DNA from 2 places in the Lactobacillus sp. VURO6/B1 (VP7) genome. Region 2 is predicted to be linked to the other one. Evidence: riboswitches for the same ligand, from Rfam matches in the RefSeq annotation. Region 2 holds a riboswitch; the other holds the start of a gene.
The links. Region 2 has a riboswitch for lysine ahead of ACZ2M0_RS05940 (ABC transporter substrate-binding protein/permease). Riboswitches for the same ligand answer to the same signal wherever they lie in the genome.

Region 1 (15,169 bases), on a different contig from region 2:
CACCACCAGGGCCAAAAGCATTTCCGGGAGTGCCTCCAACTTTAGCTTTATGGGCCAGATCCAGTGCGAAAGCTTCATCATTCTTACCATAACTTGCTGGTATTTTGGCAAAAACGTAAAATGCACCCTCACTGGCATGAGTTTCTAAACCCATATTATTTAATGCATTAACAATATAGTCACGCCGTTTTTGATAAATTGGTCGCGCTGCAGCCGGATCCTGATCACCGTTTTCCAAAGCTTCAGTAGCTGCTGCTTGTGCCGGATTTGATGGAGCTGTAACCAAGAATGCGTGCATTTTTGCAATTAAGCTAATTAAAGCGGCTGGTCCAGTTACATAACCCAAACGGTAACCGGTCATCGCATGAGACTTGGATAAGCCATTAATTAGTAGGGTACGATCGGGTAAATAATGCGCAATCGATACGTGATTAAAGTTATAAGTCAGCTCACTGTATATTTCATCAGAAATCACATAAAGGTGATGCTCTTTAATGATTGGTGCTATTTGCTCTAAAACAGAACTGGGACATTCCCTGCCAGTTGGATTAGTAGGATAATTCAGTAAAATCGCTTTAGCATGAGGGTGCTCATCCAGTGTCTTTTCCAAATCTTCAGGAGTCAACACAAAATTGGTTCCTGACGTATTGATAGCAACCAACCTAGCTTTAGTGTATTGAATTAATGGAAAATAAAGGGCATAAGAAGGAGTCGGTACAATAATTTCATCCCCCGGTTGAAACAAAGCCAGCATTGTTGCGGCTATAGCTTCAGTTGCACCCACTGTAACTACAATTTCGCTGTCAGGATCATAAGTTAAGCCTTGCTTGCGCTGTAAAAAATTGCTAATAGCCTGACGCAATCTAGGTGTTCCTTTTTGAGCAGAATAATGTGAATCATTATCTAAAATGCTCTGAGCAGCTGCTTTTTTAACATGTTCAGGTGTATTTAAATCAGGTTCTCCTAAGGTTAATTTTATTAAATCTGGAATGTCCTCAACTTTTTGGGCAAAAGCACGTATACCAGAAGGAGGGATTTTTTCCAATGGTGTATGAATAATAGAAGTTAAATCAGTAGCTAATTGTGGCATTTTTGTTCTCCTTATAAATTATAAAATCTGGTCTAAACCGACCACTAAATCTGGTAAGTCCATTACCCGACTCAAGGCCACTTTCACGCCCTGCATGAATGAAGAACGGGAAAATGAATCTTGTCTGATAGTTAAAGCCTCTCCGGTGCCACCAAAAAGCACCTGTTCGTGAGCTACATAGCCTGGTAAACGAACGGAATGTACAGGAACGCCATCATAATCAGCACCACGAGCTGCAGAATCGTTCGTAGTTTGAGAGCAATTTTCTGGATTGCGGTTAGCTGCTATCACTTTGGCAGTCGCAATAGCAGTAGCGCTAGGTGCATCCCTTTTATCAGCATGATGCATTTCAATTACTTCTGCATCAGGAAAATACTGGGCAGCTTCTTGTGCAAACTTCATTAATAAGACAGCCGACAAACCAAAATTTGGAGCAATAATGCCACCAATTTTTTCTTTTTGTGCAATTGCTTGCAGCTTTTTTGTTTGATCTGGGGTTAAACCACTTGTTCCCACAATGGGGTGCATATGGTGCTTTAAAGCAAATTTAGTATTTTCATAAACGGCTTGTGGGGTGGTAAAATCAATCCAAATATCGGCATCAATATCGACAGCAGTCAAATTGTCAAAGCATTTAACTGAAGCTCCAAATTCTGAACTTTTAGATGCCGTTGGAGCTAAAACAGCTACTAATTGACAATCCGTTAATTTATTAACTAATTGCACCGTTTGTTTTCCCATAGATCCTGTGGCCCCAGCTACCAAAATTTTTTTCATATTATACTCCTAGTTCTAACGGCAGTTTATGCAATAAAGCTGATTCATCTAAACCTAAATGAACAGCTAATTGCCGCTTTTCTGCTTCATTTAAGTCCATAATAGGCAGACGACAGCCACCAGATGGTAAGCCTTGTGCATTTAAGACAGCTTTAACTGGAGACGGTGAAGGATACATGAATAAGGCTTGCATTTTCGGCATTAGTTGTCTTTGCAATTTACCCGCTGCAGCTACTTTACCCTGATCTAAATCATTATACATTTCACGCATGGCCGAACCATAAACATGAGAAGCTACCGAAATCACTCCTTTTGCACCTAAAACTTTAGCAGTTAAAGATTGCAGGTCTTCGCCTGTATACACTAAAAAGTCACTTGCTGCGTGTTCGACAATATATTCTAAGTCTTCTAACTCCGCACATTGCTTAACACCAGCAATTTTAGGATTATGCGACAGACTAACCAAAGTTTCTTTGCTAATCTTAATTCCAGTCCGACCTGGAATGTTATAAATAATAATTGGGACGGGAGAATTTTCTGCTACTTTTTCAAAGTGGGCTATAATTCCTCTTTGATTAGGCTTGTTATAATATGGCGCTACTACCAAAGCGATATCAATGCCAGGAATTTGCCCTACTTCTTGAGTAAATGCAACTGTCTGTGCAGTATTATTACTGCCCGTGCCCGCAATTACGGGGACTCGCCCCGCAATTATTTGAGCAAACTTAGTATATAGTTCTATTTTTTCATCATGGGTCATTGTTGCTGTTTCCCCAGTGGTGCCACCAATCACAAAACCATTGCTGCCGGTATTAATTAAATGTTCTGTCAATTCTTTCAGTCCGGGATAATCAACTTTTCCTTCTTTATTAAAGGGCGTAATTATCGCGGTCAATAAATCTGCTTTATCAAAATTAGTCATGTTTTTTCTCCTTTTGAGCTACATATGACTCAGTAAAAAGCCTACCATTGCTTTAATTCCTGTTACTATTGCTTCTTCGTGTGGGTTAAAGGTTGCAGAATGGAGTTGAGAATTATCGTTCACTCCCAGCCAGAACATGGTACCGGGAATTTGTGCCAGTAAGTAGCCAAAATCTTCCCCTGTCATAGCCGGTTGCAACTCTTGGTAATCAATTTGAGGATTTTTCTTCATATAATTAATGAATTCTGCTGTAATTTGGGGGTCATTTTCAACTGGCCAATAGCCACCCTGATTAAGCTGCAAATCAACCTTAGCATTAAAACTCTGCGCTATTCCTTGAGTCACATCCCGCAGGCGCTGATCTATTCTTTCAATCATTTTTTGGGTTAGTCCGCGAATAGTCCCTTCTAGATGAGCATGACCTGCAATAGCATTTCTAACTGTTCCGGCCCTGACCTTTCCTATTGTAATAACTCCGCTTGCAATGGGATCAATACTACGTGATACAATTGTCTGAATTTGTTCTATTAAAGAAGAAGCAGCTACTACCATATCATTGGCTTGTTGTGGATATGCGGCATGCCCATCTTTACCATATAAATCAATATTGATTTCAGTTGTTCCCGCAAATAATGTTCCTAAACGGCAGCCAATTGTGCCAGTAGGCAAATCAGGTGTAACATGCAAGGCAAAGAACTCATCAGGGCGCCATTTGCCAGTAAAGACTCCAGCCTCATAGGCTTTTTTACCGCCACTTTCACTTTCTTCAGCTGGTTGAAAAAAGAAAAGCAAATTATCCTGTGGCTGATGTTCACAAAAATAATCCAAAATTCCCAGTGCCACTGTCATGTGAATATCGTGACCACAGGCGTGCATTTGACCTTGAGTTTTGGAGGCAAACGGCAAAGACGTTTTTTCTTCAATAGGTAAGCCATCAATATCTGCTCGATAACCGATTGTTTTTTGCGGTTTACTTCCCTGAACCCTGACCAATATTGCTGTGGGCAGCTCAGGGCATGTGCGAACTTCAATATATTTTTGAGTAAAATTGCCAATAATCTGTAATAAATATTTTTGTGTTTGGTGTTCATGCAAGGCCAATTCAGGAATTTGGTGTAAATCGCGGCGAATTTTAATGAGTTGCTCAGAAGTTAACATTAATTAATTCACAGCTTTCTTAATCCCTGTTCAATTCCTGTCTTAGAGGCAGTTTTTTGATCACGCATTTTAACAACTTTTGCCGGCACTCCGGCTACGACACTATTTGCTGGGACATCTTTAGTTACTACAGCACCTGCTGCTACCACTGCATGGTCGCCAACTTGGACTCCTTCTAAAACCACGGCGTTAGCACCAATCAAAACGTTTTTGCCAATTTTCACAGGTTGTGCTGAAGCCGGTTCGACAACTCCGGCAATTACGGCACCCGCTCCTACGTGGCTGTTCGCACCAACGATTGCTCGGCCGCCCAAAACAGCATTCATATCAATCATGGCATTTTCGCCAATTTCTGCTCCAATATTAATGACAGCCCCCATCATAATTACCGCATTTTTCCCTATCTCAACGTTTTCACGGATAAGCGCACCCGGTTCAATTCTGGCGGAAATATTTTTTAAATCCAATAATGGAATGGCTGAATTACGACTGACATTTTCCACTTGATAATATGTTATCTTTTCTGCGTTTTTTTCTAAAAAGGGTTTCAATACTTGCCAATCTCCAAAAACGACACCAGTGTGAGTTTCATTAAAAATTTTGCAATCTTCAGGCCAGTCCAGTTTAGCCATCTCACCTTTGACATATACTTTAACTGCTGTTTTTTTGGTTGAATTAGCAATGAAATCAATGATTTCAGCAGCCGACATTTTTTTCATATTTATTAATTATCCTTTCGTTTGATAAAAGCGATCATGGCTGATTAGATCCGCATAAGTTTCACGTGTAACTACTACTTGTGCTTGACCATTTTCTGCAAATACAACGGCTGGACGTGGAACACGGTTATAATTTGAAGCCATACTATAGCCATAGGCCCCAGTAGCCAGAACTGCAATTACATCACCTGGTTTACTTTGAGGCAGTGCCAGTTCGTTAATAAGAATATCGCCTGATTCACAATAGCGCCCTGCCAGTCTGACAGTTTCTTCAGGCTCTGCATGAGGATTTTCTGCTAATAATGCCTCATATTGTGCTTGATAAAGTGCCGGTCTGATATTATCTCCCATACCACCATCTACTGTAACGTAAGGCAATAGTCCCGGTACTTCTTTGCGTGCACCAACTGTATATAAGCTATAACCAGCCTCTCCTACAATTGAACGACCCGGTTCTATCCAGATAGCCGGCATTTTTAAGTGACTTTCTTGTATGCATTTTTTGACTTTCTGCACTATTTGACTGATAAAAGTTTGCGCAGTCAAAACTTTGTCCTGTTTGGTATATCTAATGCCAAACCCGCCACCTAAATTTAAGACTTGAGGCTGGTAATCATATTTTTGTTTCCAATTATTGACCAGTTGCATAAGTTTTTCAACTTCCAGCTTAAAACCAGCTGTTTCCAAAATTTGTGAACCGATATGTGCATGCAAGCCAATCAAGTCCATCTGTTTATTAGCTTTTACCTCTAAAAATGCCTGCTCGGCTTGGCCTGATCTAATATCAAAACCAAACTTACTGTCTTCTTGACCAGTTTGGTCGTATTCGTGAGTATGAGCTGAGACCCCTGGGGTCAGTCTCAGCATCACTTGCACTTGAGCATTTGTTTTTTGCAAAATTTGCGTCAGCAACTTAATTTCATAAAAATTATCTAAAACAATCACGCCGACATGGTTTTGCACAGCCATTAATAACTCATCTGCTGTCTTATTATTGCCATGAAAACTGATTTTTTCTGCCGGAAATCCTGCTTCTAATGCCGTGTACAATTCTCCACCTGAAACAACATCAACATGTCCACCAAGTTCATTAATTACCTGATAAATCGCAATTGTAGTAAAAGCCTTACTTGCATAACTAATTGCATAATTTACACTTTCTTCTGCGAATGCCTTTTGGAAAGCCTGAAATTGCTGTTTGATTTTTTGTACGTCATAAACAACTAATGGAGTACCAAATTCTTTTGCCAGTTTCAATGCATCTACTCCACCAATTGCCAAGTGACCTTGAGCGTTAGTCTGGTAATAATCATTAGCAGCCATTTAAGTCTCTCCTTTTTGTTAAATAAAAAAGGCTCTCTTGTTGTGCTTAACAAAAGAGTCCTTCAAGTTATTATCTGGTATCAATTTTGTCGATAGCGCTCCGCGAATATAAAATTGCGACAGTCCGTAACCTGTTAGATTACGTCCCAGCTAATTAATTACCGCAATAATTAATGCTTCGGCAACCGCCCCTTTAACTGGCTTCTCAGCTTTTGCAGAAACTCCACCAGCTACTTTTGTTGGTTGCAACCTCTTCGATTTATTAAAATATTATTATTAATTAATATGATTGTCAACCATTTTTGCTGGTAAATATTTTTTGATTTTCAAATCCCTAAAATTATTTTTTGCAATTAATTGTTTCAAAGTTGTAGCAAAGGCTATTATATTCGGCATTTATCGACAGCATTTTTACCAAAGTTTTCTTAAGAGAAATAATAGCGTTATTAATTAGCAATTTTCTTTTTTCGTTTGAAGATTAAAATTTTAATGTTAAAATCCAATACTAATTACTTAAATTAAATTTAATTGTGAAAGGTATTAACATGAAAGTTGTAAAATTTGGTGGTAGTTCTTTAGCGGACGGAGAACAATTTCAAAAAGTTTTAAAAATTATTAATGCTGATCCGGCTCGTAAAATCGTAGTTACCTCAGCGCCAGGAAAAAGATATAAAAATGACACTAAAGTAACAGATTTATTAATCGAGTATGCGCAAAAAGCAATTGCTAAACAAGATTACAGGGAAGTCGTTAAAACAATTTGGTCCAGGTATCATGACGTTGCTGCTTATTTTAAAATACCCGAACAATTATTAAAGCCTTTATTGCAAGAATTACAAAATCTACCCAATATCTCTTATCCAAACAAGGATTTTTTAATGGCAGGCTTTAAAGCGCACGGAGAAAAACTAAATGCTCAGCTTTTGACTTTAATTTTACAAAGTCGTCATATACCAGCTCGTTTCTTAGACCCGAAAGAATCTGGTTTTATTGTGACCAACAATCCTAATGACACTCAGGTTTTGCCGGAAACTTACAGCAATTTGCAAAAGTGGGCTCAAACTTCAGACTTATTAATTGTTCCCGGCTTTTATGGTATTACTCAAGACGGTTTAATTGCTACTTTTTCTCGTGGCGGTTCTGATATTACCGGAGCAATTTGGGCACGCGGACTTGACGCTGACCTTTATGAAAATTTCACTGATGTCGATGCTATTTACGCTGCTGATCCTAGATTAGTTACGCATCCCCACGCTGTTAATGTTATGACATACCGCGAGTTGCGGGAACTGTCATATGCGGGTTTTTCAGTTTTTCACGATGAAGCTATTATTCCTGCAATTGAAGGACAAATACCAATTAATGTCAAAAATACCAATCACCCAGATTTGCCGGGAACAATGATCGTACCTGAAAATAACTTTCAGCCTCAAAGTACAATTACAGGAGTAGCTAGTTCTGGTCATTTTGCAGCATTATATTTACATAAATACTTGCTAAATAAACAGGTTGGTTTTACTCTTAAATTACTACAAATTTTTTATAAATTTAATATATCTTATGAGCACATGCCTTCAGGAATTGATGATTTAACTGTGATTTTTGACAAACGCCAATTTAATGAGCAAATTCGCCAGCAAATGTGTTTTGAAATTCAACAGGCACTTAATCCTGATCAATTAGAGTGGATCGATGACTATGCCATTATCATGGTGGTAGGAGAAGGAATGAAAAACAAAATTGGCGTAATGAAGAACATCACGCTGCCTCTAGCACAAAAGCATATTGCAATTCATATGATTAACCAAGGTGCTTCACGAATCTCAATTATGCTGGGTACCAAAAAAGCGGACGCTGCTGCTGCTGTTAGAGAAATTTACCACCAGTTTTTTAATTAATTTAAGGAGAGATTTTTATGGTACAACTACAAAAAGTTCACGGTTCACAGAATAAATTTTTTCTACTAGATCAAACTCAATTGCAAACCCCTTTAACTAAAGACGAATTGGTCAATTTGGCTTGGCAAATAACAAACTCTGCCACTGGATTATTAAACGGAGCTGATGGTCTGTTAGTAGTCAGCAATTCGCAGCACCCACAAGTTTTAGGCAAAATGCAGGTCATTAATGCTGATGGTTCTTTTGCTTCCATGTGTGGCAATGGCTTACGGACTGTGGGCCGTTATCTAGCGCAAAAATACCACAAGCAATCTTTCAAAGTCGAAACAATGCAAAGTGATTTGCGTGTTAGTTGTCAGCCAGACTGGGCGCAAAACGTTAAAGCAGTTAGTGTCGAAATCAGCCCAGTTAGTTTTGCAGCTGCAGATCTTCCTTTTACTAACTTAGGTTACTCTGAACTACTAAACCAAGCAGTACCTGAATTTGCACCCAAGTTAACTTTTTCAGCAGTTGCTGTTCCCAATCCTCATTTGATTAGTTTAGTTTCAGATGATGTTTTAAAAAGTGACCTACTAGCAAATTTAGGAACAAAATTAAATCATAAAAATCCTTATTTTCCAGATGGAGTAAATGTCAGTTTTGCTAAAGTTTTGTCTTCTGGCCACCTTTTCGTTCGCACTTTTGAGCGCGGTGTTGGTTTTACCAACGCTTGTGGTACTGGCATGTCTGCAGCAAGCTTAATTTACGCTTTGACCAACAAGTCACAGGATCTGTTTGATAAATTGCTGACTGTTTCAAATCCCGGAGGATTTGTCCAAACAAAGGTACATCGCACCGCCAATAGCTATTGGATCGAATTAATTGGAAATGCGACAGTTACACATTACATTGACGTTGCAGAAAGTACCTTGCACCAGAAGCAGCCTGATTTTAATAATTTTAAGATTACCACTACTTCAGAGAATGAAGCATATCAGAATTTTATTGCTGTGAATAATAACTAAATTAGCTGATATTTTAAGAGTCTGGGAAAAAAGTGTTCTTTGAAGTTAAATTTAAAAATTTCACAATTTAAAAAGACCGACAAGTCAACGTTTTATTGACGTGATTTGTCGGCCTTTTTTAGTTAGGTTAGAGTTTTTTCCCAGACTCTTAAATTATATTTTTTAAAAAGGATAACCAAATTTTGAACTCAATTAAAATATCCTTTTTATCTATCTTGGCAAACGTTCATTTCTCGATAAAAAGCTTTTAAATGGTTGATGGGGCTCAGTTTGATACCAATAAGCTACTGTTGCAATATCATCTGAACGTTCGAACAGGCCAATATCATCATTACCTATATCTTGAAAAGTAACTTTTAGATTTTTAGTAAAAGCTATTGGATCCGGTAAATGCCATCGGTACAACCCATGTTCTGGTAAGCCATCATTCCCACAAGCATGAACAGAATTAGGGTCTGATTTTCCTGCGCTAAACATATCCCGCGAATGGTCTTGAGTTTCGTGAAACGGATAACCTTGATAGGCAGTTGAAAAAGTATAAGTTTCTGGCAAATGTCCATATTCCTGTTTTTGAAAAGCCCAAGCTCCACCAAAATAATCTTCTGCCCCAGTTGAAGTTACAGTAGGATATTGATTATCTTCATCAATATAAAATTTAAATTCACCTTCACCCCACCAATATCTTTGTAAAGCGCAAAGAGCCATGTATGTACCCACATAATAGCCTTTGCCCTTTACTCCATCAAGTAAAGTATAATCCTGTCCCATTTTTACTGGATTTTCGCGGTTCCAAAGCGCATGAAAATACAATAAATCTTCAGTTTTGGTTTTTTTAACATAATTTATAGTATAAAAAAAGTGTTTAATAAATCCAGGGTGTTCGTTTGTAATAGTTATTTTTGCATGTTTGTTAAAGGGCATTTTAAAGTAAGAATTCATGCCACCAAAGGGATTTACAACAATTGGTATAGAATTAACTATACATCGAGTTCCAAAACCATTACAGAAGAAGTCACCCAATGGGACTTCCACAGAAGGATTTTGCTCATTGTCCCAGTACATTCTCAGCACTAAATCCCTCAAAACAAAGCTTCCCTTAGTTGTCTTGTCTGTAACTGTAAACCACATATGGCGAATTTCTCCTGGCCCAATAATGTCAGCTAATGTTACTGTTTCTCCCTGTTCAAGCGAAATATCAGCACTTCCTTTCCTTTGTGGTCCCAGCTTGCCGGTTGCCATTGCTGCCTTCCCAGGAGCCCCTGTCTTATTTTCGGCAGAAATAGTCCTGCTTTGTTCGTTTTTAAAATGTAATACATCATCTAAAGAGCTCATTCTTTACCACCTACTCATCATCATTTGAATCAGTTATATCATTTACTGATACTTGTAATAATTGCTGTCTTGCTTGATTAATTAAATTAGTGATATTAATTGGCTGATCATTTTTAACTGCAAGAGCTAACGCTAATGCAAATGGTAAATTAACCCCAGTGATTATATGAATCTTAGCAGATGCAAATTGACTCATCACTTGATTTACACTTCCAAAACTTAAGTCGGTAAGTATATAAAATTCGTCCGAATTATTTAACATCTTGCCAACTTTTTCCTTTAATTCATTTGTTCCTTCATTGTTCATATAGGCGCAAATGGCTGCGACAATCTTTTTATCTCCTGTTAGGCCAGCAAGAGTTTCTTGATAGCCCTGTGCAAGCGTATAGTGAGTTACAATAATAATCTTTTTCATTATTTTTTCCTTACCTATTATTTTAAGAAACCAAATGCTGCCCCAAACATTGCTATTACAATAAATAATAAAATCACCCAGGTCATATTCCACTTTTTAGATTTTAAAAGCTTATAAGCTAGCCAAACTAATAATGCTGGAATTAATTGTGGTAATATTTTATCCAACATTGGTTGAATTTGCATTGTAACTTTTCCAAATTGGAATTTTAGTGGCGATGTAACAGATATAACGGATCCAATCAAAGAGCCTACAACTGTGATGCCTAAAACAGAAGCAGCTTCAGTTAAGTAATTTATCTTATCACCATATTCTGTAATAACTTTAGAGCCTTGTCTATATCCAAACTCAAAACAATGCATACGTAGGAAAAAGATAATTGCTATTAAGATACCCCACAGAATAATACCGAATGGATTATTTTCTAAAGCCATATAAGCTGCTATTGACCCCATGATAGTTGGAATCATTGTCATTAGAAGAGAATCACCTATTCCAGCTAGTGGTCCCATAGTACCAACTTTAAAATCATTAATAGCACTTTTAGCAGCTAATCCTTGTTTTTCTTCCATAGCAACACAAGCTCCTAGAACAATAGCAGCTAACCATGGTTGAGTATTATAATATTGAAAATGATTGTCTAAAGCTTCGACATAATCATCATCTTTTTGATATATTTTACGCAAAATTGGGGATAGAGCATATGCAACAGACGCTCCTTGTTGAGTTTCGTAGTTAAATGTCTCAACACTCATTAACCAACGATAATTAGCTTTACGCAAATCTTTTTTTGTTACTATTGGGCCATAAATTTTTTCGTCTTTTTCTTTAGCCATTTTATTCGTCCTCTCCTATACCTGAATTTGTATTTGCAGCCATGGCTTTAGCTTGGCCTTCTTTTTCAGCTTGCTTATAGGTTGTAAATGCAGCTGCAAAACCAATAATTGCCGCACCGATAATTGGCACTTTTAGGAAAGCAGCTAGAAAGAAACCAATCAATAAGTAATTAACTAGTTTACCTGTAGGCATATAATTTAATAGCATTGCAATACCTACGGCAGGTAACATTTCACCTGCTATAGTTAGTCCTGTCATGAACCATTTTGGCATAACTTGTAAAATAAAGTTCACAGCTGACTGACCTAAAGTGACGGCAATAAAAACTGGAATTGCTGCTGAAAGGCCAAAGAATAATGGACCTAACCAGGTAACTGCACTCATTTTTTTAAATTGACGAGAATCAGCATAACTTTTTGCTTTTTTAGCTACAAATCCGTTTAAAATTTTAACAATAACATCTAATTGAACTCCCAGCATTCCAACAGGTAAGCCTATTGCTAAACCTGCGCTCTTACCCATTGAAACTCCAAAAGCAGTAGCAATGATCGCTGTTGTACCATAGTCTGGTACTGACGAACCACCAAAGCCAGCGACACCTAATGACATTAGCTGAACTGTACCACCTACTAATAATCCGGTTTGTATATCTCCCATTATTATTCCGGTAAAAAGCCCCCAAAAAACGGGATAATTAACGAATAGCATCGGAATACCATAGTAATCAACGTGCTTTATAAAAGCTAAAAGCGTTAACAGAATAATTTGTAATATTGAAAAATGCATTTTAACTATTAGCCTTACTTTCTAAAAATTCCTTAGTAACTTCTATTTCTTTATCAGCCGGGACATATTGAGAAAATAACTTGACACCTTTATCAATTAATGACTCATATACTGTTATTTCATGACTATCAGCAAAAGCTCGCTTAGAAATTTCTATACCATTATCACGAGCTGTAGTACCGCCAATATTCAATTTTTTAATTGGAACACCGATTTTTACCAAATCCAAAAAAGTTTGTGGTTCTTTAGCCAGAACAAGTAACTTTTCCGCATCATACTTACCATTTTTAAAATTAGTTAAGGCCTTTTCTTCTGTAATAATGGAAATTGCATTTCCAGCTGGTCGTGCCATTTTCATAGTAGCTTTACTTATTGAATTATTTGCTGTTTCATCATCTATTACCATTACCCTGTTAGATCCGGATTGTGGAGCCCATTGAGTAACAATTATTCCATGAAGTAGTCTATTATCTATTCTTGCTAAAACAATACTCATTTTATTTTCCTTTCAAATGATACTAGTAACTTCTATATTTCAATCGCTTTCACCAATTTAATAGCAAAAAGTGTGCCAACCCAGTGTCAAAAAAAACAGTTTGGTTTGATGTGAACCCTAAAATTAGAACAAACTTGAGGGATCATATCACTTTTCCACAATCTGCTTTTTATATTATTTATTCCAGCTTAATACTATGATTTGGACACTATAACCAGGAACTATAAATAGTGTCTGATTATTATCTATCATAATTAAAAACTAACTCATATATATATTTTAGCTCCGTCTTAGGAATTCTAATATTATAGATTTCTTCAAGTGGGTGTAAAGCTAATTTTATTGTCTCAATCCCTTTTTCTTTTTCCTTACTGTCTGTAAAATTTCTTGGACTGTTCTCTAAGGACTGGTTGCGAATAATTCTTTCAATCATGCAACTAATATGCACATAAAGTGCCATTGTTGTTTGGTTTGATAATCTTTTATTGAGATAATTATTCATTTTTTCAAGACAAAAACTAATGTTTCTTATAACTGCTTTAGTATCCAAAATTGTTAAGGAATTAATTACTCTTTCTATACTGAAGTTTTTAAGAATAGAATCATTAAATTTATATAAATCTTGTTTACTTAGGATACCTTGCAAAGAATCTTTTAATGTAGTTAATTTAGATCCATTTACAAGTTGATCGATTGAAATATATGGGATTTTTTCATATCCAGGGTTTACAGTCCCTATAATTGTTAGAATATTATATTTTCTTTTAAGAGTATTTTCCTGGTCTTCTATCTTTAATGAGTCGTAAGAATATGCCTTCACCATTATTTTGGTTTTATTTGGTAAGCTATCTTTAATCATTGTTTTTATCTTTTCAGCAGTCCCTATTCCAGTTGTACAGCAAACAATGATAACATTCTGCTTGATCATCTTAGGATATATAATACGATAATCATTATGAATAACTTGATTTAAATCTTTAGCCATAGCTGATAAAGGTTTTTTCTTTTTAATATACTCAGCAGCAAACAATGCTAATTGGGTTGATACGTTATTAAAAATAACTATAGGAAAGTTTATTTCCGTTTTTATTAATTCAGGTATCTTTTCTAAAGAACCCATATCTGCCATTAAAATTATTCCTTTAGTGACATGTCTTACACGAATATAGTTTGCTACTTTCTGAGCTATATCTTCAGGTTTAATATCAATTGGCATATCAAAAGAATCCAGCAATGGTTCACCTATTATTTTGTTAACCGTGTCAGCAATACTACTTGCAGTGGAATAACCATGTGCTAACAATATGCAGTGAATTAGGTCAGAATTAGTACTTCTTTTTATACTTTCAAGATAAATAGTCAGAAACATTCTGTCGACTTCATCAGTATACAAGTTCAGGGTTTTGTTTATAGTATCCAAGATTACTTGCACAATTTGCTTGACGTAGGTTACTTCATTTAATTTTGCAATGATTTCTCTAATCAATTGGCTCTCTTTAGAAGAAATTGCCCAATGATTTTCCTGTCGAAAATAAAAGTAATAAGAAATAGCTACAATAATGTTGCCATTAAAGTCATTATAAAAATCATTTTTCAAATAACCTACTTCTTGGTTAAGTGTGTTTTTTATCAAATTTAAGGGTAATTCACCTATGTTTAAGTCATCTTTTTTAAAAATTAAATAATCACATAGAGAGTTAACAACATCAAAAGCTTTTGATCTAAACTGTAAAAAGTCCTCTTTTTGATATAACAAGTATATCTTTTGGATCGCTTTATTAATATAATTAGTGCTATTTTCGCTTTCAATAAAGTCAGTAATTTTACTAGTAGGTTTAATATTTAAGTCTGCGCTACTTTTGACTGAATTATTAACTTCAGCTAAGCTTGAAGGCAAAATATCTTGTGGTAAATCTGCAAGTTTAATACTTATAATTTTGGAATTACTATCTTTTTCCAAAGCACTGGCAACAGACAATAAAACATCATTTTTTAATTGACCAATATTATTTTGATAGTTAACATTGCTCAGCGTTAAGAAAACTTGATTATTAATTTTAAAGCTTTTGTTGATCTTTTGAGCATGTTGAATATAAAAATAAATAATTAAAGCACGAATCTCATTTTGTGTACGCTCTTTCAAAGGAGGCATTGAAATTTGAATTGGGATTCTTCTAATAAATGTCTCTAGGAAGCTACTCTGAATATCTTCTGTAGTCGCACAAATTAACCTTACATTTACTTTTTTCTTGTTTCCTGCATCTCCTAAAGCAGAAATACTGCCATTATCTAAATATGAAAAAAGTTTTTCTTGTCCTTTGGCATCTAGTCTGTGAACTTCATCTAGAAAGAGCATGCCTCCATCGGCTTCATCAAAAAGCCCAAGATGATTACTATCTGCGCCAGTGAAAG
Region 2 (15,169 bases):
TTTCTTGATTAAATTTAGCAAAACCATTTAACTCCATAATTGCACTCAGATTTTTCTTAAAAGTATCACTGAAGACATCATCTGGAATAGACCCATAAATAGTCTTATAATTGAATAACATCTTGATTATACCGTCTCGATAACTATGGGGTCTACCACTGTTAGTAGCTTTCTTCGCTTTGCTTTCCTCTTCTTCATAATTTTTGAATTGCTCAAATATTTTTTTAAGATATTCATTTTCCCTGATATCATTAAGCTTTTGGTCGTTTACTCGTTTTACCCAAACAAATTGAACCATTAACCTCACCTCGTAATCTTACAATCTAGAATAACATAAAGGCTCACAATTTATTTCCAGAAATTCAGGATTATTCAATTTAAAAAAATGATTAGTACATTGGGACAAAATTTTAATAGCAAGTTTTTCTATTTATTTAAAATTGCTCTATTTATATTCTAATTATTTTTATTCAAGTCATCATCCAGTTCTATCTCAAATTCCGCAGCGATCTCTCCAATTAATGAGCTAACAAAACCATCTTCCTTTTTTAAGACCTATTTTGTCACTATGCGAAACGTAAATAGTCATATACTTTCCTTTTCTTAGACTAAATTTTCTTTTAAGAGCAGACTTTTGATTAATTCTACATTCTTTTCTTTTAATCCTTATGGTCTTTTTCACCTTGTTCGTTTGAATTTTTGCTTTTTCAAAATATGATTTATATGAACGTGAGAGATTCATTTTAAAATGACTGAAAATTGACAATCAATTTTTGCTTAGCTTCGTTGATTAGATTCACCACTTTTGCGTAAGAATAAAACCTATGTGGGAGTATCTTGACAGATTATTTAAAGTAGCACCATCGTACATTTATTGTAATAGCCCTATATGTTGGACAAAATCTTGTAGTAAACTAGCAATAGTAAAACTAGTTTTAAGAAAGGCAAAATTATGATTGATTCTAACAAGATAACTGAATTAAAAAATGATATTGATCAAGCACGCCACATCACTTTTCTGACCGGTGCCGGAGTTTCAACTCATTCCGGTATTCCTGATTACCGGTCCAAAAACGGTATTTATGATGGCGTCTCTGAAAGTCCGGAAACAATTCTAAGTGAGGAAACGCTTTATCAGCGACCAGAATTCTTCTACAAATTTGTGATGGATAATATGTATTTCCCTGAAGCCAAGCCAAATGAAATCCACCAGAAAATTGCCGAGATCTGCAACGAAAAAGGCGATCTAATTACACAAAATGTTGATGGGTTGGATACCAAAGCCGGCAATAAACACGTGACCGAATTTCATGGCTGTCTTTACAATATTTACTGCACTAAGTGCCATAAACCAGTTTCATACGCTGAATACGCCAAATCTTACCAGCATGAAAATTGTGGCGGTATTATCAGACCAGGAATTGTTTTATACGGTGAAGCCATTAACGGTGATAGTTTGGCCAAATCAGTCAACGCAATGCAAAATTCTGACCTGGTAATTATTTCAGGCACCAGTTTCGTCGTGTACCCTTTTGCCCAGCTTTTATCTTACAGGCAAGCTGGAGCTAAAGTTTGGGCAATTAATAAAACTGCCATTCCAGCAGAAGGAATTTCCTCCATTATTGCGGATGCACTGGATGTTTTTAAACAGCTTTAATTAGTTTTTTAAAAAAGTATTTATGTTATTAGGAATGTTTTTTACCCGAGCACCACTATAATACTTGTTAAAACTTGACACAGTAATCAAAAATAAATCTGGACTAGAAAAGAGCTTTTAATTAAATGGCAATTTTTAAAATGTATGCTCCCTTTTTCAGTGGAAGTAATTGGATTCACGTACTGACCAGTGGCAAAGATTGGCTCATCATCTTAACCCTGATTCTGATGGAATGCTTGCTTTCTGTTGATAATGCAGTTGTTTTGGCAGCTCAAACCAAGGTTTTGCCTGACAAGAAACAACAGGAAAAGTCATTATTTTATGGTCTATGGGGTGCATATATTTTTCGTTTCATTGTGATTGGTATTGGTACTTATCTGATCAATTTTTGGGAAATTAAACTAGCAGGCAGCCTTTATCTTTTCTATCTGTCCTTCAAGTTTTTCTACGACCAAAGGCATCCCCAAAAGGCTGCCACTAACACAAAAATTACAACTGAAAAAAGTCCCAGACATTCTTCCAAAAAGGGGAAACATTTTCTATCACTTTTCTGGCGGACCGTTATTTCAATTGAAGCAATGGATATCGTCTTTTCAATTGATTCAGTTTTAGCGGCCTTAGCGGTTTCCAATAATCCGGTAGTAGTATTAATTGGTGGCATGATTGGTATCTTATGTATGCGGGGTGTTGCCGAAATCATCATCAAGTTGATGGATATTGTTCCTGAACTGCAACCGATGGCTTACATTTTAATTGCCATCATTGCCCTTAAGCTTTTATTGTCTTTGCCACCGCTACATTACGAACTGCCTAATACAACTTTTGCCTTAATTGTGTTCGGTATTCTGATCTTAACTATCGCTTTTCATTTTCTACGAGCAAAAAGGAAAAGACGGAAACTATAGTCTTTGTTCAACGTATTCTTTAAGCACAACTGCCTGGTTGTGCTCTTTATTCTTTGCGCCATAAAGAAAAAGGACATCTTGTTTTGCAAGTTCGTCTTTCACTCGGGTGACAAAACTAACAGTCACAGGATTATGTTCTAATTCAGCAATGTACTTTTGCCTAAACTCAGGATATTTAGTATCATCGTGATTGAACCACTTACGCAATTCGGTACTGGGACCAATTTCTTTGACCCACTCATCCAAATTAACATCTTTTTTGCTTTTGCCTCGTGGCCACAGACGATCAACTAAAATGCGGTAGCCAGCAGGCTGCTCATGTTCGTAAATGCGTACTAATTTTATCTTTGTCATTGTAATATCTCCTTTTAGTTTAAGTTTACTACACGGAAGAAAAAATGAATTATTCAACTTATTTCTCTAACAAATCAACTGCTGCCATTACTAAAGATTTGATTGGCAGACCATTAACATATAATGATGGCAGGAATATAATGGGTGGCTATATTGTAGAGGCTGAAGCTTACTTAGGCGTTAAAGACCGGGCAGCACATTCTTATGGCGGTCATCGCAGTCCGGCTAATGAAGGTCTATATCGTAAAGGCGGAACTATCTACATTTACGCCCAAAGACAGTATTTCTTTTTTGATGTTGCAACACAAGAATATAATGAGCCGCAAGGAGTTTTAATTAGAGCCATCGAACCAGTCTGGGGCATAGAGCAGATGATTAAAAATCGTATCGGCAAAAATGGGGTGCTTTTAACTAATGGTCCTGCGAAAATGATGCAGGCTTTTGGTATTCACGATAAAAAATGGAATTTACACTTCTTGTCTGACTCTCCATTTAAAATCGACTTAGATGACGGTCACAAAAAGAAGGCTAAGAAAATTAAAACCAGTGCCAGAATTGGCGTGAGTCAATCTGAATTAGAATGGGCCAATAAAAAATTACGTTATTATGTTGCCGGTAACCCCTATGTTTCTAGAATGAAAAAAAGTGCTTATCAAAAGGATAATGGCTGGCAGTGAGAACAGGATCACCGTGCCCTTTTAAAATAGTAAAAGATAATAAATGAGATAATTATAAAATATTTTTTAAATAAAATTATTGACAAGTCACTCTTAATAGCCTATTATTTTTCTAAGTTAAATAATTTCCAATGCAATAGAGGTCGCGGTTGTTACGAAACTAATCTGAGTGAGCGAACACTTTGAAGATTAGCGTAAGAATTACTGCCGAAACAAAAATGTTGTTCGTTTCAATCTTTTTGTTGGGCTGCAAGAGAATATTTTGCAGACTGTCCTGGTTCATCTCCAGGGAGCGCTATATGATTTGTTTAAAAAATAGATTATAACCTCGTTGTTTTTGACTAACAGCGAGGTTTTTGTTTACGCTTTTATTGTATTGGCTTTATTTGAAACATATTTTGTGGAGGTTTTCAAAATGAAGTCAAGATTTAAGTGGCTGGCTACCTTAGTTGCCTTATTCACCTGTTTGGGCATTGGGGCTAATTTTAGTCTGAATGAAGTTAACGCCAAAAAGGAAGACGGTACGCTAAAAGTCGCCATGGAAGCTAATTATCAGCCGTACAATTGGACACAGACTAATAATGCCAATGGTGCTGTGCCAATTGAAGGGTCAAAAGAATACGCCAATGGCTATGACGTTAAAATTGCCAAAATTATTGGTCAAAAATTACATAGAAAAGTAGAAGTTGTTAAGACTGAATGGGATGGTTTACTGCCCGCTTTGACCAGCGGCAAAGCCGATTTGATTATTGCCGGTATGAGCCCAACAGCTGAGCGTGAAAAAGCCATTAATTTCTCTAAGCCATATAGAAACAGTACTTTTGTGGTAATTACCAAGCTTAACAGCAGATATGCTAACGCTAAAAAGCTGACCGACTTTAAGGGTGCTAAATTAACCGCACAACAAGGTACTTTCCACTATGATTTAATCAAGCAGTTAAAAGGTGCTAAAAGACAACCGGCTATGCGTGATTTTGCGGCAATGCGGCAAAGTTTGATTTCAGGTACTATTGATGGTTATGTTGCCGAAGACACTGAATCAACTTCCTTTAAGATGGTTGACCCTGATATTAAGTCAATTCCTGTCAGCAAAATGGCTGGTTTTCACGCTACTAAGGAAGAATCTGTTACCTCAATCGGAATTGCCAAGCCTAACAAGGCGCTGCTCAAGAGTGTCAACCAAATTTTAGCTACTATTCCTCAAGCAAAAAGGGTTAGGTTAATGACTGAAGCTGTTAAGCAGCAGCCTAAAACTGATAATGATAAAAAAGGCAAAAAGGCTAAGTCAGAGCCTTGGCTAGTATCTATGTGGCGCCAATATGGCGGCATGATCTTAAATGGTATCGGCATGACGCTTCTTCTGGCTTCAGTTGGTACCATTGTAGGCTTCTTTATCGGTCTGGCAGTGGGCATTGTCAGAACCATTCCTACACCAACTACTCCCGGTAAAAGATGGCTACTCAAGTTTGTCAACTGGCTGCTTTCAGTTTATATCGAGATTTTCCGGGGTACGCCAATGATGGTTCAAGCTGCTGTGATCTACTATGGTATTGCCCAATTTTGGCACTTGAACATTGACAGAACCGTCGCCGCACTAATCATTGTTTCCATCAATACTGGAGCATATTTAGCCGAAATCATTCGGGGAGGAATTATTTCTACACCTGAAGGTCAGTTTGAGGCAGCCAGTGCGCTAGGAATGACTCATAATCAAAGAATGTGGCATATTATTTTGCCACAGGCAATCAAGAACTGCTTGCCTTCAATTACTAACGAATTTATTGTTAACATCAAGGATACCTCAGTCCTGAGCATCATCTCTGTATCAGAGTTGTTCTTCGTCGGTTCAACTATTGCGAGTCAGACATTTAAGTTCTTCCCAACTTATTTAACAATTTCTGCTATCTACCTCATCTTGACCTTTACCATTACCAAAATATTCAACTTAATTGAAAAACACCTCCAAGGAAGTAAGAATTACAACTTAATGGCAAACCAAGTTCAAGTTGGCACACCAAAAGACATGGAGGCTAAGAACTAATGACTGAATCAAACGAAACTATTTTAAGTTTAAAGCACATCAAGAAAACATTCGGTGAACACCAAGTGTTAAAAGATATCTCTTTTGACATTAATAAAGGTGAAATTGCCACCATTATCGGACCTTCAGGTGGTGGTAAATCAACAACTTTGCGCTGCATCAATTTGCTTGAGGAACCCACTGCTGGTGAAGTTGATTTTCACGGCAAAAATGTTTTGGCGCCAAACTACAATCGCAATATTTACCGGGCAAAAGTCGGCATGGTTTTCCAACAATTTGACTTGTTTGAAAATAAGAATGTTTTAGCTAATTGTATGGTAGGTCAAGAATTAGTATTGAAACGGTCAAAAGACGAGGCGCGTAAAATTGCACTTGCTAATCTGAAAAAAGTAGGTATGGAGCAATACGTTAATGCTCGTCCCAGCCAACTTTCAGGTGGACAACAACAACGGGTCGCGATTGCCCGTGCTATCTGCATGGATCCTGAAATTTTGTTATTTGATGAGCCTACTAGTGCTTTGGATCCTGAAATGGTCGGCGAAGTTTTAAGCGTTATGAAGAACCTGGCCACTACAGGTTTAACGATGATTATCGTAACCCACGAAATGGCGTTTGCGAAGGAGATTTCCGACCAAATGTTTTTCATTAGCGATGGCGTAATTACTGAACAAGGCACGCCAGATCAATTATTCAATCACCCGCAAAATGAAAAAACCGTCAAGTTTTTGAGTAATTTTCAGAATAATTAATAAGGCCTAATTAAATATAAAAAACTGGTAAACTCACCTTGTTAATAACGTGAGTTGCCAGTTTTTAGTTTGCTTGTGAATCTAAAAGCATAATAATTTCCTGATTAAATTTAGTTGGTTCTTCCCACTGCGGGAAATGACCAGAATGGTCAAACCAAATCAATTTGCACGGACTAGTAATTTTAGCAGCATATTCTGCAGTTAACTGCGAGGACACATGGTGGTCATGCCTGCCCTCACAGAAAGTAATGGGAATGGCAAAATGCACGATATTTTCAAAATTAACGTCCATCAGTTCTTCCCAGAAATATTGAATTGACTGCTTCGAGCCCTGCAAACGATGAATTAAGTCTTTAAAAGAATAATCTTTAGCCGATATAAACGGCCAAATTAATTTACGGTAGTTTTTAGCGCCATAGATTGAGCCGCCATAAGCCACAATCATTTTAGTTAATTTCAGGCTGGCTTTAGTTGGTTCATGTACAAAATCAAGTTGATCAAGTTTGGCAGTATTTTTCATTTTTGTTCGTAAAAAAGCTTTTTGTAAAACAATATTCTTTTTCATATTAACGACTTGACCAATTCCGATATATTGCGTAACCAGGTCTGGATACATTTGAATAAAATAGAGTCCTAAAACCGTACCCCAAGAATGACCCATGATAATCAATTTATCTTGTTTTAACCGTTTTAATAAATAAAGCACAAACTGATGAATATCTGCCAAGATGGTGTCAATAGACAAGTTTTCTTCAGATGAAAATTTGTAATACGATAGCCCGCTGCCCCTTTGTTCCAGATTGACAAAGATAAAGTGATCTTCTAGTTCACTATTAAACTTTTTAGTCAAAGGAAGGCAGGCATCGCCCGGTCCACCGTGCAAATATAAAATGATTGGTCTCCGGCCTTGTTTTGAACTAATTGAAAAATAAAGTTTAGTACCGTTAATTATGACGTTTTCTATTACTGATGTGCTACTCATTTTTTGTCTATATTCATATAATCACTTGTTATTATGCATACACTGCTACTTTATTTAAGTATATTATTAATGTCTCCGCTTTGTAAATTACAAATTATATTTACAAGACTGAAGTAATTTTTATCAAAAAAGTCTACTCTAAACTAAAGAAAAAGCTATCTGAAGAGCGAGCTGAGGAAGCAGTAATAATTAAAAGGACTGAGATCGAAATAATATCGGTCTCAGTCCTTAGTTAGAATAAGTGAGAATTTGTAGGAGAATAGACAGTATTTATACTTAGTAAATCACTTCTTTCTTACACCTATTTATTAAATACTTCATAATCAATGGCATCAGCTGACTTTCCAACCATTAGTGCAGAATAAACATCAGAATTAACATTTAAAATAGTTCTGAGCATCCCTACGAACCATTCGACCCCTGCAAAAATTGCTATACTTTCAACTGGTAATCCCATTTGAGGAACAATTATTGCTAGTGAAACCAAACCTGCTCCTGGAACAACAGCATTAGCAAGTGACACAAATGTTGATATTACAATAAGATAAAACACCTTATCTAAAGTAAAGTTAATATTATATAATTGCGCAATTGTAATCACCGTTATGGCCATATGCATGGCAGAACCATTAGAATTTAATGACATACCTAATGGTAAAACCAAGTTAGTAATTCTGTCTTTTAAGCCCAGTTTGTTTTTAGCTTCATTCATTTCAATCGGTAAAGTAATTGCCGAGGAAGTAGTAGCTAAGGCCATAAGCGACATTTCTGACATATTGCTGATTAATTTAATTGGGTTAACTTTAAGATATAAAGATATGATTACAATCCAAATTAACAAATAAGCGAATGTTGCAAACCCATAGGAGAATAAGTATTTTATCAGCGGCAAAATTATTTTAATGCCCAAATTGCTAATGGTAGAAGCAATCAGTGCAAAGATGCCTATTGGTGCAAAGAACATTACACAGGTTACTAATTGAATAATGACATCATTAAAGTCGATTATTAAGTCAAGCAATTTTGATTTAGGCTTTTTCTCCATAAATTTGCTTAATCCAATACCAAAAAATATCGCAAAAATAATAATCTGAATAATTGTCCCATTAGATAAAGATTCGAAGATGTTGCTAGTAAAAAAGCTTAAAATTGTTTCACTTAACGAAACAGACTTAACATGTATTGCTTTTTCAGCAACCTTGACGAGATGCACACCAATTCCAGGTTTAAATAATATTCCAACTAATGCACCGAAAGCAGCAGCAAGTAATGAGGAGATTGCAAAAATGACAATAGTTTTAATTCCTAATTTGCTCAATTCATTAGGTTTAATACCTCCTACTGCTTGAATTATTTGACCCAGTACCAAAATTGGTATGGACATCTGCATTAATTTTAAAAAAATATCACCAATTATCTTTAATTGAACTGAAAAACTAGGTAATACAAACCCAAATATAACACCAAGAATAACGGCTATCAAAATCTGATTAACCATTGACAACTTTACTTTTTTTCTCATGGTAGCACCTACGTTTCCTTATTTGTCAGTAATTAAGGTTCCAACATTTTCTGAAATATTTGGTAAATTAGAAATTGAAGTTATAATTGCTTTTCTATCTGGGTGATTTTTAACAAACAAAATAGCTGCTTGAATCTTAGGTAACATACTTCCTTTCGCAAATTGTCCCTGTTTTATATATATTTCAGCTTCAGAAACTGTAATATGATTCAAAGCTTTTTGATCTTTTTTTCCAAAATTGATGTAAACATTATCTACGGCTGTTAAAATTATTAAATTATCAGCTAAGATTCCTTCTGCAACTTTTTCAGAGCCAAAATCTTTATCAATAACAGCCTCTACGCCTTTAATTTTATTTTCTTCTATAATAACTGGTATACCGCCACCACCGGCAACGATTGGTACAATGCCAGCGTTAACAGTATCCTTAATAATATCCCCTTCAACTATTTTTACTGGCTTAGGAGAAGGTACAACTTTTCTATATCCACGACCCGCGTCTTCAATAAATGTATCATTACTGTTTCTTTGAAGCTCAACCATTTCTTCTTTAGTATAAAAAGGACCTATAGGCTTGCTCGGAGATTTAAACGAAGGATCATTTTTATCAACTTCAGATTGAGTAATAACAGTCAGGGACTTAACACTTTCACCCAGCTCTTGAGACGCATTGTCCAAGCCCTGTTGAATCCAGTAGCCAATACTACCTTCAGTCATTGCTCCACAAGTATCTAGCTTGAATGCCGGATTCTTTTTTGAATTAGCAGCACTTTGTTGTAGTAACAAATTACCTACTTGAGGTCCATTACCGTGACAAATCGCTACCTTATTTCCAGCCATAATATATTCAACAATATAACGTGTAGCTCTATTAACCGTTTCTTTTTGCCCAATGTCTGTGGGATCCTTTTCTAAGATCGCATTTCCACCAAGGGCGATTACACTAGTTGCCATTATACAGCTGTCTCCCCTTTCTCTGAGTCAGTTGCCATTACAGCAAAGACAATCAAGCCAATTATTAGCAAACCACAGCCTAAGTAAAAGCCAATTTCCATTTGTCCTGTTACATCTGCTAACCAGCCAGTAATATATGGTGCCAAAATAGAGCCAGACATACCTATAAAATTGTAGGCACTTAATGTAGTTGACAAAGAACCATAAGGTGCCTTTTTAGTTACATAAGCCACTATGATAGGATCAATCGCTAATTTACCCGTCAAGCCGTATAAGATCAACACTGCAATCAGCAAAGTTTTATTAGAAACGAAGGCAATTGCAAATACTGAAATGATTGAAAGTGGAACTAAAATATATATCCATTTCTTAGTGCTACCAGTTTTATCAGCTAATTTTGCAAAAATTAATGCTCCTGGTATTGAAGCCCATGGTACCAAGGAAGAAATAAAGCCTACACTGCCACCTTGAAATCCTCTATTGGAAATTAAGAAAGATGGTAGCCAAGTAATAATCACAAAGTTAGCGTAAATACTGCAGAAGCAAAGAATAAAGGCTGCGACTAGATTCTTATCTGTAAAAATTTTTTTAAGGGAAACTTTTTCTTCTGGTTGTTTCTCCTGCTTTTCATTTTCTTTAGGTCTATAAACTTTTTCCTTTAAGCATGTAAAGAACACTATCGCCAGGATGAATGTTGGAATTGCTACCACAAAGAATGGTACTTTCCAACTTTGATGGTTTTGTAAAACTAAATAACTTGAAAGCAAGTATCCGCCAGAAGTACCAAAGGCCATCCCAGAATTGATAATAGCGGTACCTAAAGTAAGTTTATCTTGTGGAATAGCTTCTGATGACAAAGCGTACTGCGGACCATAATAAGAGGCTTGTCCCACACCCGCAAGGGCTCTAATAATTAAAAACAAAGTAAAACTTGCAGCAATTCCTGATAGCCAGCTCATTACAGCTAATACAATAAAACCTATTGTTATCACTAATTTTCTTCCATATTTATCACCCAAAGCACCAAATGGTACCTGAAAAATGGCATAAGTTAAAAAGAAAATACTATTTGCTAATCCTAATTGTGTGTTGTTTAAGCCAAATTGCTTGCCAACGATACCCATAATAGGATTGAAAATGGTTCGTGTACCATACATCAATATCCAGCCCAGGAAAAATATAATGACAACTCTTATCCAATAGTTTTTGGAAACTTTTACGCCCTCTTCATCTTTTTTCATTATTCGCTCCTTTCATAGACTAAGGAGTGTTTAAACTAGCTAAAATTCCTAGTTTAATTCCATAACTCAAATCTTTGCCCGATGTATGACCAATTTCAAGAATGGAATTTAGCTCACTGTCTATATCTTTAAAATTATGGTTTTTAAAGGATTTATATAATTGATAAACTTTGGAATTAACATATCCTTGCGTTGCACAGATTAGATAAGCTTTACTAACGTCTGTAGTAAGCTTTAAATTATTTCTTATTTGTTTAACTAAACTAGATAAATAAGTATTTGCTTTATCGACAAGCAATAGCACAAAAATATATCCACAAAGAATATCATCACCACTTGGCGTTAATCCCTTTCCTCTACCAAGTAGCCAAGTAACAATTTGCTCTGCATTAAAATTCTTGAATGTAATCATTTCATCAGAGAATTTTTTTAATAAAGTATTATTAGGAATACCTATTCTTTGATCGACTTTGCAATTGTTTAAGACTTCTAAAGTTTTCTTTAATCCTTTTTCTGGAAAATAATTTAGAGGCTTAATTTTCAATTCGACAATATCAAAGTTTTTAACATCGATTCTTTTAATCCCGTCTTGCGTGTAAAAAACTATATTATTATCCAAAAATTTAACTATATTGTTTTCGGTTACACTTTGGATAACTGACTTTAAATTTTTTTCAGAAATATTTATGCCAAAACAAGACAGGTAATTATCAAAGCAACTTATATTTATTAGTCGCAAACCAACTTGAATATTAAGTGAATGTGCAAAAATTGAATGTACTCTGCCAATATGACCAAATTTGTCAACAGGATAGATATAACTACTAATTTGAGCAACACATGAATCAGTCAACTGTGATACCTAGAGTTTTAGCATAAGTTTCCAGAGCTTTTTCAAAGCAAGTTAGCGGAGCTTTAACCGTACCAGCACCAATTTGACCGACACCTGGTTTTTTATGTGCAATACCAGTATTAATAATTGGCTCAATCCCAGTTTCCACAACTTTTCTAATATCAATACCTAAATTTGTACCCTTAAAGTCCCAAGTTGGGATGGTCCAATTAGGATTATGAGTTGTATTAATTTTTTCCATCGAGTTAGAAATTCTTAATGCGTCTTCAAATCCGCCAGCACCGACAAATCTGGTCACACCAGGAGCTGCTACCATGGCCATGCCACCGACACCAACAGTTTCTGTAATCGAAGAGTCACCAATATCTGGATTCGCATCATCTTCAGAAAATCCTGCAAAGTAAAGACCTTTAGGAGTATTTACAGGTGCCTTAAACCATTGGTCTCCCATACCGGCAATTCTGATACCAAAGTCACGTCCATTTCTAGCCATGGCAGTTACGATAGTTCCTTTTTGGTACTTTCTAGCGGCATCAGCAATTGACTTACCAGTAGCCATCATAATGTTAAGGAAAAACTGGTCAGTATCTGCCAAGAACTTAATTACGTCATACCTGTCTTTTTTACTAATATCCAATTCAGTAATAAGTGGTGCCATTGCACACAAGAAGTTGGCCGAAGCAGCAATATTCCTTTGATGAAATTCATCACCCATTGTAATTGAGCGAGCAATTAAGACATTTAAGTTAAGACCATCATCAGTTTTCTTCAAAGCTTTTGATAAAACCGGGCCTAGAACATCCCTCATCCAAACTAAACGATCAATAACCTCTTGGGAATATGCACCAAATCTTAATACCTTACCAATACCTTCGTTCAAGGTACAATATGCTCTTGTATTGTCCAATCTGTTTTCAACAATAACTACAGGCATATTACCTGAAGTAATGCCTCCCATTGGCCCTACTGCATGGACAGAATGACAAGGCATTAATTTTACTTCTCCATTTTCCAGTAACTTTCGTGCCTCAGATTCATTTTCTGCCCAGCCTTCAAATATAGCTGCACCAACACATGAACCTTGCATTGGACCTGTCATTTCTTTATAGGTAATTGGTGGACCCGCATGTAACAAAGTTTTATTTTCTGTATTCAATTCCGGGATAACTGTCTTAGCCGGAACCACGTCAACTAAGAAAGGCTTAGCATCCTTAAATCTTTGGATTACTTTATCATTATCCCTATCAATTTCATCATCATATTTTTCTAAGGCATCGAGTAACTTGATCATTCGCTTATTGCCATTAGCACGTGGTTTCCAATTAAATTGAACAGTTTTGCCACCATATTTGACGATTGATTCATTAAAACTACTAATACCTACATTAATTACTCTAGGTTTTGTGGTTAATAATTCTTTTACTTTATCATTAACTTTTGGTAAAGCAACCTTTTTACCAGTATAAGGTACAACTTTCTTATCTGGTTCAGATATCTGTATTCCCTTTAATTTCAAAGCTAATTGAACAGCTTTTGCATTACTCTTTTGAACCAAAACTCCATGATTTTTTAAGCGTTCAACTGTTTCGTCATAGTTTTGTGGATCTTTATTAGTTCCTACAACTGTAGCCACAAAGTAAAGTGGTCTGCCTTCTTTCTGAGCCTTGGCTTTTTCTTCATCAATTACAGGAATTAAAGCACCTGCCATGTCATCACTTGCACCATAACCCAAAACAACATCAAGCAAAATAACACCTGTATGTGGATCTTGACAATATTCGCGCATCTTATTAATGCGAACCTCAGGATCAATCATTGGGTGTGGCTTACCTTGGGTATAAACATCATCTCCCAAGTCAATGACATCATATCCATCTGTTTTTAGAATATAACCTTCTTCTTTAGTCAAATGACCTAAGTCAAGTGCTTCAGAAATTAACATGCCGGCTTCATTAGCTAAAGTACCGCCAGAATATAATCCCTTAATAGTTTTATCTTTTGATAAAGTTTTTACATTAGCTGGTAATTCAACTTTTTCAAAATAATTCTCTTTAACTTTTTGGCCTGCCGCTAAGTCAACTGCAATTTTTGCTGTCTCTTCTAATGTATGTGCTAAGTACACATTACCCTCATAATGAGTAGGTCTTTCACCTAAAAAGTCTGCAACAACCGGTTTATTACAGCTTTCAAGGATTTCCATAACTTCATCTCTAACTTCCTTTGCAGGTGGCTTAGATATGACACAAATAACGTCTGTAGGTTCGTGCTCTTCTAAAGCTGCAATAGCATCCTTAACAGTAATTGCATCTACTTTGTCGCTCAAATCGCGTCCACCAGTACCAATAGCGTGGATAACACCATTGCCCAGTCTGTCTATAATAGTGGTTACTTCTTGAATTCCAGTACCTGATGCTCCGACAATACCAATATTTCCTGGTGATACAACATTAGTAAATGCCAATGGAATACTTGAAATAATTCCTGTGCCACAATCGGGACCCATCATTAAAAGTCCCTTTTTATGAGCCAGCTTTTTTAGTTTGACTTCATCTTCTATAGAGACATTATCTGTGAAAGAAAACACATTTAAATCATGTCTTAAAGCCTTTTCCATTTCCGGAGCACCATACTCTCCAGGAATACTAAATAGGGCTAAATTTGCATCAGGCATTGCCTTTAGAGCATCATCCCAATTATCTACTGATTCAATTTCATTACCTGAATCATCTTTTTTAGTAGAAAGATCTTCAAGAAATGAATGGACTGCTGGTAAAACCTTATCCATAACTTTATCATCATCACTTCTAACAACTATCATTAAGTCATTAGGTGATGCAGCTTCAGCTTCTTCAGTCAATAAATTAGTATTATTTAAAATATCCTTGTTGGCTTCTGTACCCATCATTATTTGACTCATCTGAACTTCAGACAAATCATTAATCTTATTTGTCAATAACATAAGATTAATTGAATCTTGATAGTTATCTTTTAAGATCACCGTCTTAAGCATTTTCATACCTCCAATTTATTTATTAAGTTTTACAATTCACATTGTATGGAAGCTAATAAGCGCTTACAATGGTAAAAAAGTAAAACTATTTAGTCTTTTTTTATCCAAATGGATAAAGAAAAATAATTTAAGGAGATTTAGTATGAAACTATACGATCTGTTAGAATTACCTATTTTTAAAGAAAGCAAGCTTCTAACACCAAATTTGAAAAAAAACACTGAGA

Region 1: linked by a shared signal. The riboswitch ahead of lysA (diaminopimelate decarboxylase) and the one ahead of ACZ2M0_RS05940 (ABC transporter substrate-binding protein/permease) in region 2 are both predicted to bind lysine.

The regions. Positions count from the first base shown of each region.
Region 1 covers NZ_JBVOWJ010000005.1:67,560-82,728, forward strand. The annotation lists gene ACZ2M0_RS03855 (aminotransferase class I/II-fold pyridoxal phosphate-dependent enzyme) at 1-1,090, opposite strand, end outside; gene dapB (4-hydroxy-tetrahydrodipicolinate reductase) at 1,109-1,867, opposite strand; gene dapA (4-hydroxy-tetrahydrodipicolinate synthase) at 1,869-2,789, opposite strand; gene ACZ2M0_RS03870 (N-acetyldiaminopimelate deacetylase) at 2,808-3,947, opposite strand; gene dapD (2,3,4,5-tetrahydropyridine-2,6-dicarboxylate N-acetyltransferase) at 3,956-4,666, opposite strand; gene lysA (diaminopimelate decarboxylase) at 4,676-5,989, opposite strand; lysine riboswitch at 6,074-6,252, opposite strand; gene ACZ2M0_RS03885 (aspartate kinase) at 6,535-7,887, shown strand; gene dapF (diaminopimelate epimerase) at 7,905-8,891, shown strand; gene ACZ2M0_RS03895 (glycoside hydrolase family 172 protein) at 9,102-10,223, opposite strand; gene ACZ2M0_RS03900 (PTS sugar transporter subunit IIA) at 10,234-10,638, opposite strand; gene ACZ2M0_RS03905 (PTS system mannose/fructose/sorbose family transporter subunit IID) at 10,656-11,474, opposite strand; gene ACZ2M0_RS03910 (PTS mannose/fructose/sorbose/N-acetylgalactosamine transporter subunit IIC) at 11,476-12,261, opposite strand; gene ACZ2M0_RS03915 (PTS sugar transporter subunit IIB) at 12,263-12,757, opposite strand; gene ACZ2M0_RS03920 (sigma 54-interacting transcriptional regulator) at 12,999-15,169, opposite strand, start outside.
Region 2 covers NZ_JBVOWJ010000008.1:83,305-98,473, reverse strand. The annotation lists gene ACZ2M0_RS05965 (protein NO VEIN domain-containing protein) at 1-298, opposite strand, end outside; gene ACZ2M0_RS05960 (NAD-dependent protein deacylase) at 953-1,657, shown strand; gene ACZ2M0_RS05955 (TerC family protein) at 1,783-2,562, shown strand; gene ACZ2M0_RS05950 (DUF488 domain-containing protein) at 2,557-2,916, opposite strand; gene ACZ2M0_RS05945 (DNA-3-methyladenine glycosylase) at 2,961-3,593, shown strand; lysine riboswitch at 3,723-3,899, shown strand; gene ACZ2M0_RS05940 (ABC transporter substrate-binding protein/permease) at 4,009-5,634, shown strand; gene ACZ2M0_RS05935 (amino acid ABC transporter ATP-binding protein) at 5,634-6,383, shown strand; gene ACZ2M0_RS05930 (alpha/beta fold hydrolase) at 6,448-7,365, opposite strand; gene ACZ2M0_RS05925 (dicarboxylate/amino acid:cation symporter) at 7,667-8,887, opposite strand; gene arcC (carbamate kinase) at 8,906-9,841, opposite strand; gene ACZ2M0_RS05915 (MFS transporter) at 9,841-11,082, opposite strand; gene ACZ2M0_RS05910 (oxamate carbamoyltransferase subunit AllH family protein) at 11,102-11,935, opposite strand; gene ACZ2M0_RS05905 (bifunctional FdrA/YlbE family protein) at 11,928-14,945, opposite strand; gene ACZ2M0_RS05900 (PucR family transcriptional regulator) at 15,088-15,169, shown strand, end outside.